3 regions of the Arthrobacter gengyunqii genome follow, and region 3 is predicted to be linked to each of the others. Evidence: predicted binding sites of a transcription regulator. Region 3 holds the regulator's gene; each other region holds the start of a gene.

Region 1 (3,269 bases), 300 kb from region 3:
GATGATGTCCGCATCACAGGCGATCCGGCGGATCTGGCAGACAGGGACGGGCCCCGCAAAAGTCAGCATCCCGCCCTCCGGTGTCCTCTGCGGCGCTGTCCTTGGCCTGTCCGAGCCTCCCGTTCCGGTCCCGTTCAGGCTCTCGCTCAGCAGGTCGTAGGGAATGACCGCCATAACCTGCGGCTTGGATCCGCCATTGTTGGGGAGCTGGCCCATGGACAGAGCCATCGCACAGGATGCGACCAAACCGTCCAGGCACTTCTGCGGATAACTGCGGGTGTCCGGCGGGACCGCGCGTTCCTTGCCTTCGAGGTCCACACAGGTGCCACCAGCGGGCTCCGGCGTGCCGACCCGCGGATTCGTTCCGGGCGACAGTGCAGTCATCAGTGTTTCAAATTGGTCCTCTGTGGCATAAATGTCCAGCCGGCGCAGTCCGCGGCAGTTGCGGCGAATAAACAATCCCTGCAATTCGGCCTTCTGTTGCTCGGTGGGCTGTGTGCCGTCCGGATCGAGGTGATTGACCCAGGCGTTGGCGACGACATTGAGGGCGTCAAGGTCTTGGCTGGCAGCAACGTCAGTCAGGCCTGTCTCCATGGCTGTCCGGTCCTCGACCGTGCCGCAGCCCTGGACGCGTTTCATCGCCAGGCTGACAAGTTGTGCTGCCTCGCCCGAGAGGCGCCCGCTTGTTGCTGCCTCTGCCAGGACGGAAAACTCCGGGTCTATGCGCTGGCCGGCTATGCCGGTCGAGGAGGTGAGCGAAGAACCCAGACGGATTCTCCGCCATGCTTCACGGCGACTAATCCGAAGCCGATGGCACAAATATTCAGCCGTGCTCTTATATTCCTGTTGGAGCTCCCCTGACGAGTCGGCCCAGGAATCGGTGGTCTCGGTCGAAATGCGTGCACGTTCGAGGGCCGCAGCGGCCATTATCTGCAGGTGATCCACCAAGCGGGACAGTTCCTCAGTGTCCGCAGCAATGGACACAAGTTCTGCGGAGGACAGCAGGGGTGCTTGTTTGTTGAAAGCCGAGACAACGGCGCGGACGGCAGGAAGGAAATTGTTGAGTCCAGCGCCCGGTGTGCGGATGCCGGCGGAAAATGTGCCGGGGGAGGGGTTCGGGGAGAGCTCGGCGGAGAGGTCGGGGGATAGGCGGTTCGGCGCATCGTTCCGGGGAAAGGCCGCTGAATCGCCGTGTGGTGCCCGGTCTCGCAGATCATCTTCCATAACTCAAGAATCGCAGTGTGGACCGGGCCGTTCGAAAGTGTTTCCGATTTTTGTGGATACAAATCTGTTTCCCACAGCAAGCCGCAACCTGTGGAGGAGATTCTAATCCCGGAGTGGAACCGACAGGATGAAGTCGACAGTTAAACGCAGAAGGAGCAGACCAAATAAATGGCCTGCTCCTTCTGTTTCGCCGCTCCAAAGAGCAGCTGTTCGAGCGGACGACGGGATTCGAACCCGCGACATCCACCTTGGCAAGGTGGTGCTCTAGCCAGCTGAGCTACGTCCGCAAAACAAGACAACCGAGGTTGTCCGTGCGCGATACTGGGATCGAACCAGTGACCTCTTCCGTGTCAGGGAAGCGCGCTACCGCTGCGCCAATCGCGCTTGAAGCATCGGAACTCCCGGGGAAGAAACGATGCGGTCAAGAGAGCGGACGACGGGATTCGAACCCGCGACATCCACCTTGGCAAGGTGGTGCTCTAGCCAGCTGAGCTACGTCCGCAAAAAACACAGTTGTGCGCCAAAACGCCAAACTGTAGTGCGCGATACTGGGATCGAACCAGTGACCTCTTCCGTGTCAGGGAAGCGCGCTACCGCTGCGCCAATCGCGCCCAAAGGGCTTGCAAATCCTCTGTGGAGGTGGGGACGGGATTCGAACCCGCGTATACGGCTTTGCAGGCCGCTGCCTCGCCTCTCGGCCACCCCACCGTGACCGCTGCGTGAGCATAGGCCGACCGGTCAGAATCAACCGGTTTGTACAGTGACTTGCGAGCGGACGACGGGATTCGAACCCGCGACATCCACCTTGGCAAGGTGGTGCTCTAGCCAGCTGAGCTACGTCCGCATGCTGTAAAAGCCGGGGTATTTGACCTCGAATCGCTTTCGCTTTTCGCGGCGAACTCCCGCTTTCCAACGAAGAAAAACTCTATAGGACTATTCGTGGTTCGTCCAATCGGGTCAGATTTGCGCCCAGGCGGCGTACGGAATCGAATCACTGCCGTCGTCGCAGGTGGGGACGGTGGATACGAGGGGTACATGTACTGCAAGTGTCGGCCAGGTTGGTTCGGCCAGGGTGGTTAGGCAGGTCCACGGGAGGTGTCTCCATCGGTCCAGGTGTACGACGGCGGGGGGCCAGGAGTACATTTGCCCAGCCTTAATCCTGTCCGTCTCAGGTCCGTTGAGCCCCGGTTTGGCCCCAGCACCGATCTGGGCTAGCATCTTTAGACGTTGCGGTTCTGAAAACGGGACGCAGCAAGGGGGCGATTGGCGCAGTGGTAGCGCGCTTCGTTCACACCGAAGAGGTCACTGGTTCGAACCCAGTATCGCCCACCAAGTACTGCAAAAGAGGTCCCCGCCCGGGGGCCTCTTTTGTTATGTCCAGGCAGCCTCCTGCAGCAGATTTGGTTCAAGCCAGCCGGTGTCGTTGCCCGCCTCACGGCCGCCTCCCGTGTCCCGGAGGGGCCCGCGAACTTCTGTCAGTGCGGGATGGCAAACTGAAGATATGACTGAACCAGCACTGGCACATTCGACAGAATTCGGGCGGATGTACTCCCGATCCCTCACTGATCCGCCTGCGGTACCGTCCATCACCACGGTCATCGCCCAAGGATCCACCTCTCTGGACGGGTGGCACGGGCACATGGCCGCCACCGCCGTCGTCAAGGATCCCCGGCTCGCGGCGAGCCTCGGCAATCCCGGTGCCCTGCGCGGCGTTGTGAAGGAAGCTGCGCGCGCGTCGGAGCGTTACCGCGACCAGGCAGCGGAACGTGGAACCCGGGTGCATTACTACTGTGAGCAGGTTTCCCTGCGCGCCCTGAACCTCCCGCATGAGCTTGAAGCGGCACGAACCGCCCTCCAGGAACACGGAGAGCATCAGTTCGCAGACCGGTTCGATGAGTGGTGGGACCTGTATCAGGTGGAACCGCTCGCTCCGGAAATCACCGTGTGGAATGACGAAGTGGGCTACGCCGGAACACTGGACCTGGTGGCCCGCATTAACGGACGCCTCTGCCTGATTGACTACAAGACCAAGAACACCGACCGCG
Region 2 (3,269 bases), 940 kb from region 3:
GAGTCCTGTGCGGGGAAGCGGCGGCCGATGCCGGCTTCGCAGCGGCTCACCAGCTCAGCCATGGGTGCGGTGTTGATGCCGATCACGGAGGCCTCCGGAACCACCGGCTGCTTCCATCCCATGTCAGAGACGGGGTCCATCCGGCAGTCATCGGCGAGCGCCTCGGTGTCCCGGAGCATCCGGGCGGCCCCGGCAGCTCCGTAGCCGGCCTCGGCGCTGATTTCGCGGGCCAGGGCCTTCATCTGCGCTGCGCTCTTCAGCCAGCCCTGTCCGTTGGGCTGCAGGTCCGGCAGCCGGGCCATGGAGGTCAGCGCCCGGGCCGCGTCCAGGACGTCGGCGGTGGCGGCGCCGTCGGCATCCACGTAACGCACGGCATTGGTGAGGATGGCCGGCATCTGCATTTCATCCGCCAGCCGGAACATGCGCACGGCGTGGGCCAGGCTGAGGTTGGTCCCCGGGGCGCTGAGGTGGGCCACCACCTCGACGGCGAGCGCTTCACGGGGCAGGAGAGCCTGCCAGCGGCGAAAAAGCGTACGGGCGACGGCGTAGCTGCGGCTGCGCATGGCGGTGCCGACGTCGGAATGGGGACCCACCAGCACGGTCAGGACCGGTTCGCTGCCGGTGTCCCCACTGCTGCCGCCGCCGTCTCCATCCCCGCCGCTCCCTTTGCCGCCGTCGCCCGCTGCCCGCGAGGCCAGCTGCGCCATGGTCACTCCCACCGGTTTGCTGTCCTTGCGTGCCGCTGACGCGGAGGTGCCGGCGTGCGCATCGGAAATCAGCCGGCACAGCGCCCGGTAGCCGGCTCCGTGCCGCCGGCCGCGGGCCAGCACCACAACCCTGCCGGTGACCGGCTGGACGCCGTTGTCCTCCGGCTCCCCCAGCACTGCCAGATCCACCCCCACGATCGGATCAATGCCGGCGTCCATGCAGGCGCGCAGGTGCTTGACCGTTCCGTACAGTCCGTCCCGGTCGGTGCAGGCGAGCGCGTCGGCGCCGTCAGCTGCGGCAGCCTGTGCCATGTCCTCCGGCCAGGACACTCCGTAGTGCGCGCTGAAGGCTGTGGCTGCATGCAGATGGGTAAAGCTCATGTCGGGAGGTTCCTAGGCGCTTTCCCGCAGGGCGTCATGGATGCGGATCAGGCGCCAGCGGTCGGAACTGATGTCATGCGAAAGATCCAGCGTGCGCAGCGGCGAGCGGGGGGTGAGCCGTGCCTGGACACGCCAGATCTCCGAGTCCACCAGTCCGGGGCCGCGCCCGCGTTCCGCCCGGGCCTCTTCATCCCACCAGTTCCGGCGCTCGTACCAGCGCACGGGATCCGCTGCCACCTTGTAGGTGTGACCGCCGTGAACAAGCCGCAGCGGCTGGCCCGCAGGCGAGCACACCACCTCTATCGCTTCACTGAAAACACCCATTTCAGTTTTCCTCTCCGCCGCACAGGCCTGCCCCGCACCCGCACCGGCCGCAGCGGCCAAAATCGGTTGGTGGACGTCAACACGTTAGAACATATGTTCGAACAGCTTCCAGTGTACGGCCAGCCTCCGACAAAAGGCACCTCCCTCCCGGGCTGTCTGCCCGGGACTGCTCACACTTCTTCCTCCGCTTCCGTCCGTACCGCTGTGGACAGCGGCGTTTCCTTGATAAACAGGCACAGCACCAGCGCTGCCGCCACCACCGGCACGCTCAGCAGGAAGATCGGCGGCAGGGCATGGCCGAACGCCGAGGCCACGAAATCCTGCACCGGCGCAGGCAGTCCGCGCAGCATCGCAGGGCTCAGGGAATTGATGTCACCGCCGAGGGCCTCCCCTGCCCCTCCCGGACCTGCCGGCGACGCGGCCATCTCGTTGCCCAGCCGGTGGATGAAGATCGAGCCGAACAGTGCGATGCCAAACGATGCCCCGATCTGGCGGAAATAGTTCGCCGCGGAGATCGCCGCGCCCATGTCCCGGCCCGGCACGCTGTTCTGCACAATGAGCACCAGGTTCTGCATCAGCATGCCGATCCCCAGACCCATCACCAGCATGCCGAGAGCCGTGAAGCTGTACGGCGTCGTATCGGAAATCCGGGACAGGAGCACCAGCCCCGCAATGATCACCGCGCAGCCCAGGATGGGATAGATCTTGTACTTCCCGGTCCGGGAGATCAGCTGTCCAGAGCCGATTGAGGTCAGCAGCAGCCCGCCCATCATCGGCAGCATCATTAGTCCGGATTGGGTGGCAGTGGCGCGGTTGACCATCTGCAGGAAGGTGGGCAGGTAGGAGATGGTGGAGAACATGGCGATGCCAACGGAAATGCCCACCAGCACGGGCACGGTGAAGTTCCGGTTGCGGAACAGGCCCAGCGGCATGATCGGCTCCGGGGCGTTCAGTTCCACCCGCACAAATGCCGCACCCGCAGCCAGGGTCAATGCGGCCAGGGCCAGGATCTGCGGACTTGACCAGGCATAGGTGGTGCCCGCCCACGTGGTGAGCATGATCAGGGCGGCGCTCGCAACGGCCAGCAAAACGGCACCGGCATAGTCCAGCCGTGGGCGAGCACCGTGGGGCTTGGCCAGGTGCAGGGAGGTGACGACGACGGCGAGCGCCACCGCCCCGATGGGCAGATTGATGTAGAAGACCCACCGCCAGGACCAGGCATCGGTGATCCAGCCGCCCAGCAGCGGCCCGCACACAGAGGCAAGTCCAAAGGCTGCTCCGATCAGTCCCATGTACTTGCCGCGCTCACGCGGAGAGACGAGGTCTCCCAGGATGGCCTGGGCCCCGATCATCAGTCCGCCGCCGCCCAGGCCCTGGAGGGCGCGAAAACCGATCAGCTGACCCATGTTCTGCGCCAGTCCGGAGAGCACGGACCCGATCAGGAACACCACGATGGCAAAGAGGAAGATGCTCTTGCGGCCAAACAGGTCGCCGAGTTTTCCGTAGATCGGCAGACCGATGGTTGCGGCCAGGATGTAGGCGGTAACCACCCAGGACAGGTGTTCCAGCCCGTTGAGGTCACCCACGATGGTGGGCAGGGCGGTGGCCACGATGGTCTGGTCCAGGGCTGCCAGCAGCACGGAGAGCACCAGCCCGGTGAACACCAGGGCCAGGTTCGGTGTTGGCGCTGCCGCCGTGCCTGCCGCAATACGTGGTGAAAGTGCTTTATGGGACATGTGGAGCGGCCTCCTGGCCGTGCTGCCGTTGCTGATCGATGCCTACGGGGTTGTGGTTTCCTGCTCCGCGTCTCCGAGGCGCACCCTGGCGGTCTCGGACAGCGGAGTCTGCTTGATGAAC
Region 3 (3,269 bases):
GCGGTCCTCACCATCTGCGAGCGGCTCATCTCCGCTCCGTCGGCCGGCGAAGTGATCTGGGCATCCCGCCCCAGCTCCTTCTCGCCGTCGGGCGGTTTTTCACCGCCCGACGAGACCGCACCGGCCACCTTGAATGTTGCCCCCCTGTCGGTGGCCGGACGCCTTCGCGAGGGATTGTTCGACGGGCACACCGTGGTCCTGACCTCGGCCACCCTGGCCATCGGCTCCGAATTTGGCCCGGTGGCCGGTGCCTTGGGCCTGCTCGGTCCCGGTGCTCCGTCCTGGACTGGAACCGACGTCGGAAGCCCCTTCGACTATCCGCGCCAGGGCGTCCTGTACGTGGCGAAGGACCTGCCCAAGCCGGAGCGCGGCACCTCCGAAGCCCAGCTGGATGAGATTGAAGCGCTGCTCAAGGCATCAAACGGCGGGGCACTGGGCTTGTTTTCCTCGCGCCGGGCCGCTGAAGACGCCGCCGATGCCATGCGGAGCCGGGTTGACTTCCCGATCCTGTGCCAGGGGGAGTCCTCCATGTCCTCCCTCGTGAAGCAGTTCTCCGAGGAACCGGACACCTGTCTCTTTGGCACAATGTCCCTCTGGCAGGGCGTGGACGTTCCCGGTGCCGCCTGCCGGCTTGTGCTGATCGACCGCATTCCGTTTCCACGCCCGGACGATCCGTTGATGACGGCACGCACCCGCGCAGTGGCCAAGGCCGGAGGCAACGGCTTCATGTCCGTTGCTGCGACCCATGCTGCCGTTCGGCTGGCCCAGGGTGCCGGGCGGCTCATCCGTGCCGCGGGGGACCGCGGGGTGGTTGCCGTTCTGGACTCCCGGCTGGCGACAGCCCGCTACGGCGGTTTCCTGCGGGCCGCGCTGCCGCCGTTCTGGTCCACCACTGACCGCACAGTGGTTCTCTCGGTGCTGGGTCGTCTCGCTGAACAGTCCGAGGAGGAAGAGCGTTCGAACGGTAAGCAGCGTTCGCGGAAGTAGGGGCGCAACCCTGCCCGTAGGCCTCGAATGGGTGGGCTGGAAAACGCAGAGGTCCAGTCGCCGTCGGTTCAGATTGCCGCGGCGGCCGGACCTGACGGCGCCAACGGGTACGGCTCCTGCTCGCCGCCGTTGACGACCACGCAGGGGGCTTCGGGTACTTCCTGCCACGCGCCGTGCAGGTCCCCCCAGGGCTCGGAGACCACCAGCCGGGAGTCGTTCGAGAGTTTATTGAGCAGCGCATTCGCCGGGTACAGGGCTTGGAGGGCGAAATGTCCCTGCTGGTGAAAAGGGACCGCGACTTGCCCTCGCTGGAGTAGCGGAACGCCGAGATCGTGTCTCCGTCGGTGCCTGCGACCGTCATCTGGAGGGGTAGGGAACGTCATCCAACCGGATGGGGGAACCTGAATAGGCTAGCCATCGACACATGTCGTCTCCTGGCGCCGGAGTTCCTCACCGCGACGCAGCCGGTCCACCCAACGGTCCCCGGAACCGTCCCAACGCCAGGCGACCGCACAACGAGGATAAGTTCTACGCGTACAGGCTGCCTTTTGCCACCCGGCCTGCGCCGCCGGGCGGACCTTCGCTACAGCGAACGCATGACTGAAACAACCTTGCCCATGATCACGGCGTGATCGCCAACGATCGGCTCGTACCGGGTGTTCTGGGGCAGCAGCCATGTGTGGCCGTTACGCTGGCGGAAGGTTTTGACCGTAGCCTCGTCGTCGAGCAGGGCAGCCACTATGTCGCCGTTCTCCGCCGTAGGCTGGCGGCGGACAACCACCCAGTCGCCGTCGCAGATGGCCGCATCCACCATGGAGTCGCCGGAGACCTTCAGCATGAAGAGGTCTCCGTGTCCCACCAGCTGGCGGGGCAGCGGCATGATGTCCTCGACAACCTGTTCCGCGAGGATGGGACCGCCGGCAGCGATGCGGCCAACCAGGGGCACCATGGCGGTGTCAACGGAAGTGGCAAGCTCGGTTACCGATGCCAGTGCCGGGGCAGGCTCTGCTCCCTCGTCCTGCCGGACAGTGCTGCCGCCCGCAGCCGCGGAGACGGCTGGACCGTTGCCGGCCGCGTGGTTGCGGGCGGTCCCGGAGCCGGGACGTCCCGAGTCGCCTTCTCCGGCACCGGAGGTTCCGTCGCGCAGCATCAGGGGAATGAGGATCTCCATGGCGCGCGGGCGCTTCGGATCACGCCGGATGTAGCCAAGCTTTTCCAGCTGCATGAGCTGGTGGGTCACGCTGGACAGGCTGGCCAATCCCACGGTGTCACCGATTTCGCGCATGGTGGGCGGGTAGCCGTTGGTGCTCACGGACCGCTGAATCATTTCCAGGACGGTCTTCTGCCTCGGAGTAAGCCCCTTGGCACGCGCACGGGTGCCTGCGGCAGCTGGTTTGTTGGTGCTGTCTTCGGAAGCAGTCCTGCGGGCCACGTCGGGTTCCCTTCGGGTCAGCTGGTCCCGGCGGTGCCGGGGCTGGGCGGTAAACATCTGATCAGGTGAATGCCGGGACGGTACTGGCTGCGAAAGCCGTTCCGGCGGTTATGTCAGAGGCAGCTGATTCAGTGGTCCTGTTGAACCGCTCCGATGCCTGGACTCCGGGGGTCGATCCGACAGAACCGTTTAGTGGCTCCCTCTTGTCCTCAACGTTAATCGAGCGGAGCAGGGTTTTCAAACATTTGTTCGAGCGAGTCTCGACTTTATTAGTAAATAGGTGCTAGAAATAGGTCAGCAGGAATCGAACATACTTTCGACCTCCGTCCTTCGTAAGGGTCGGGGTCGGTCGATTAGCTTCCAATCGTTCGAACATCGTTTCGGGTATTTGCCCGTGACATCGAACCGGAAAGGTGTTGCAATGACAACCCAAACAGTCCCGCCCGCCCAGAAAGCTTCATCGCTCGACTCAAGCACGCTCGACTCAAGCACGCTCCTCCAGGCGCGTGTTCCAGCGCAAAGCGCAGTCCACGGTGCAACCCAGGACACTGCTTCGGCCCCCAATGCCCCAGCTGCCCGGACGGGTTCTCCGCTGCAGGCAGAGTCTCCGGTGCCGGTGAAGCCGCAAGCACTGCGACTGACGCGCCGGGGTCGGCTGGTTTTCATAGGTGTGCCGCTGATGCTGGCCGCCGCCGCGGCGCTCACTGTGCTGGGCTTCTTTACCGCTCCCGCCATGGCTTCCAATGGGGGGCCGGAGGTGACCCAAACGGTGCAGGTCAGCGTTGCTGCGGGAGACTCCCTGTGGGGTCTGGCGCATGAGTTCGCCCCGGATCGTGACCCCCGGGACGTC

Evidence for each region. The regulator LexA, encoded in region 3, represses DNA repair genes until DNA is damaged. The targets are predictions, from matches to a motif close to TCGAACANNTGTTCGA.
Region 1: MUG94_RS07265 (HNH endonuclease signature motif containing protein) is a predicted target of LexA. The motif match lies at 1,256-1,271, and genes of this name have one in related genera.
Region 2: MUG94_RS10175 (DUF6504 family protein) is a predicted target of LexA. The motif match lies at 1,498-1,513, and genes of this name have one in related genera.

What each region holds. Positions count from the first base shown of each region.
Region 1 is NZ_CP095461.1:1,603,109-1,606,377, forward strand. It holds gene MUG94_RS07265 (HNH endonuclease signature motif containing protein) at 1-1,224, opposite strand, end outside; tRNA gene MUG94_RS07270 (tRNA-Gly) at 1,438-1,511, opposite strand; tRNA gene MUG94_RS07275 (tRNA-Val) at 1,537-1,608, opposite strand; tRNA gene MUG94_RS07280 (tRNA-Gly) at 1,653-1,726, opposite strand; tRNA gene MUG94_RS07285 (tRNA-Val) at 1,764-1,835, opposite strand; tRNA gene MUG94_RS07290 (tRNA-Cys) at 1,859-1,932, opposite strand; tRNA gene MUG94_RS07295 (tRNA-Gly) at 1,995-2,068, opposite strand; tRNA gene MUG94_RS07300 (tRNA-Val) at 2,482-2,556, shown strand; gene MUG94_RS07305 (cytochrome) at 2,726-3,269, shown strand, end outside.
Region 2 is NZ_CP095461.1:2,238,298-2,241,566, forward strand. It holds gene MUG94_RS10170 (DNA polymerase III subunit alpha) at 1-1,088, opposite strand, end outside; gene MUG94_RS10175 (DUF6504 family protein) at 1,101-1,412, opposite strand; gene MUG94_RS10180 (MDR family MFS transporter) at 1,583-3,148, opposite strand; gene MUG94_RS10185 (MDR family MFS transporter) at 3,191-3,269, opposite strand, start outside.
Region 3 is NZ_CP095461.1:1,301,097-1,304,365, forward strand. It holds gene MUG94_RS05905 (ATP-dependent DNA helicase) at 1-987, shown strand, start outside; gene MUG94_RS17200 (hypothetical protein) at 1,056-1,190, opposite strand; gene lexA (transcriptional repressor LexA) at 1,571-2,314, opposite strand; gene MUG94_RS05915 (LysM peptidoglycan-binding domain-containing protein) at 2,841-3,269, shown strand, end outside.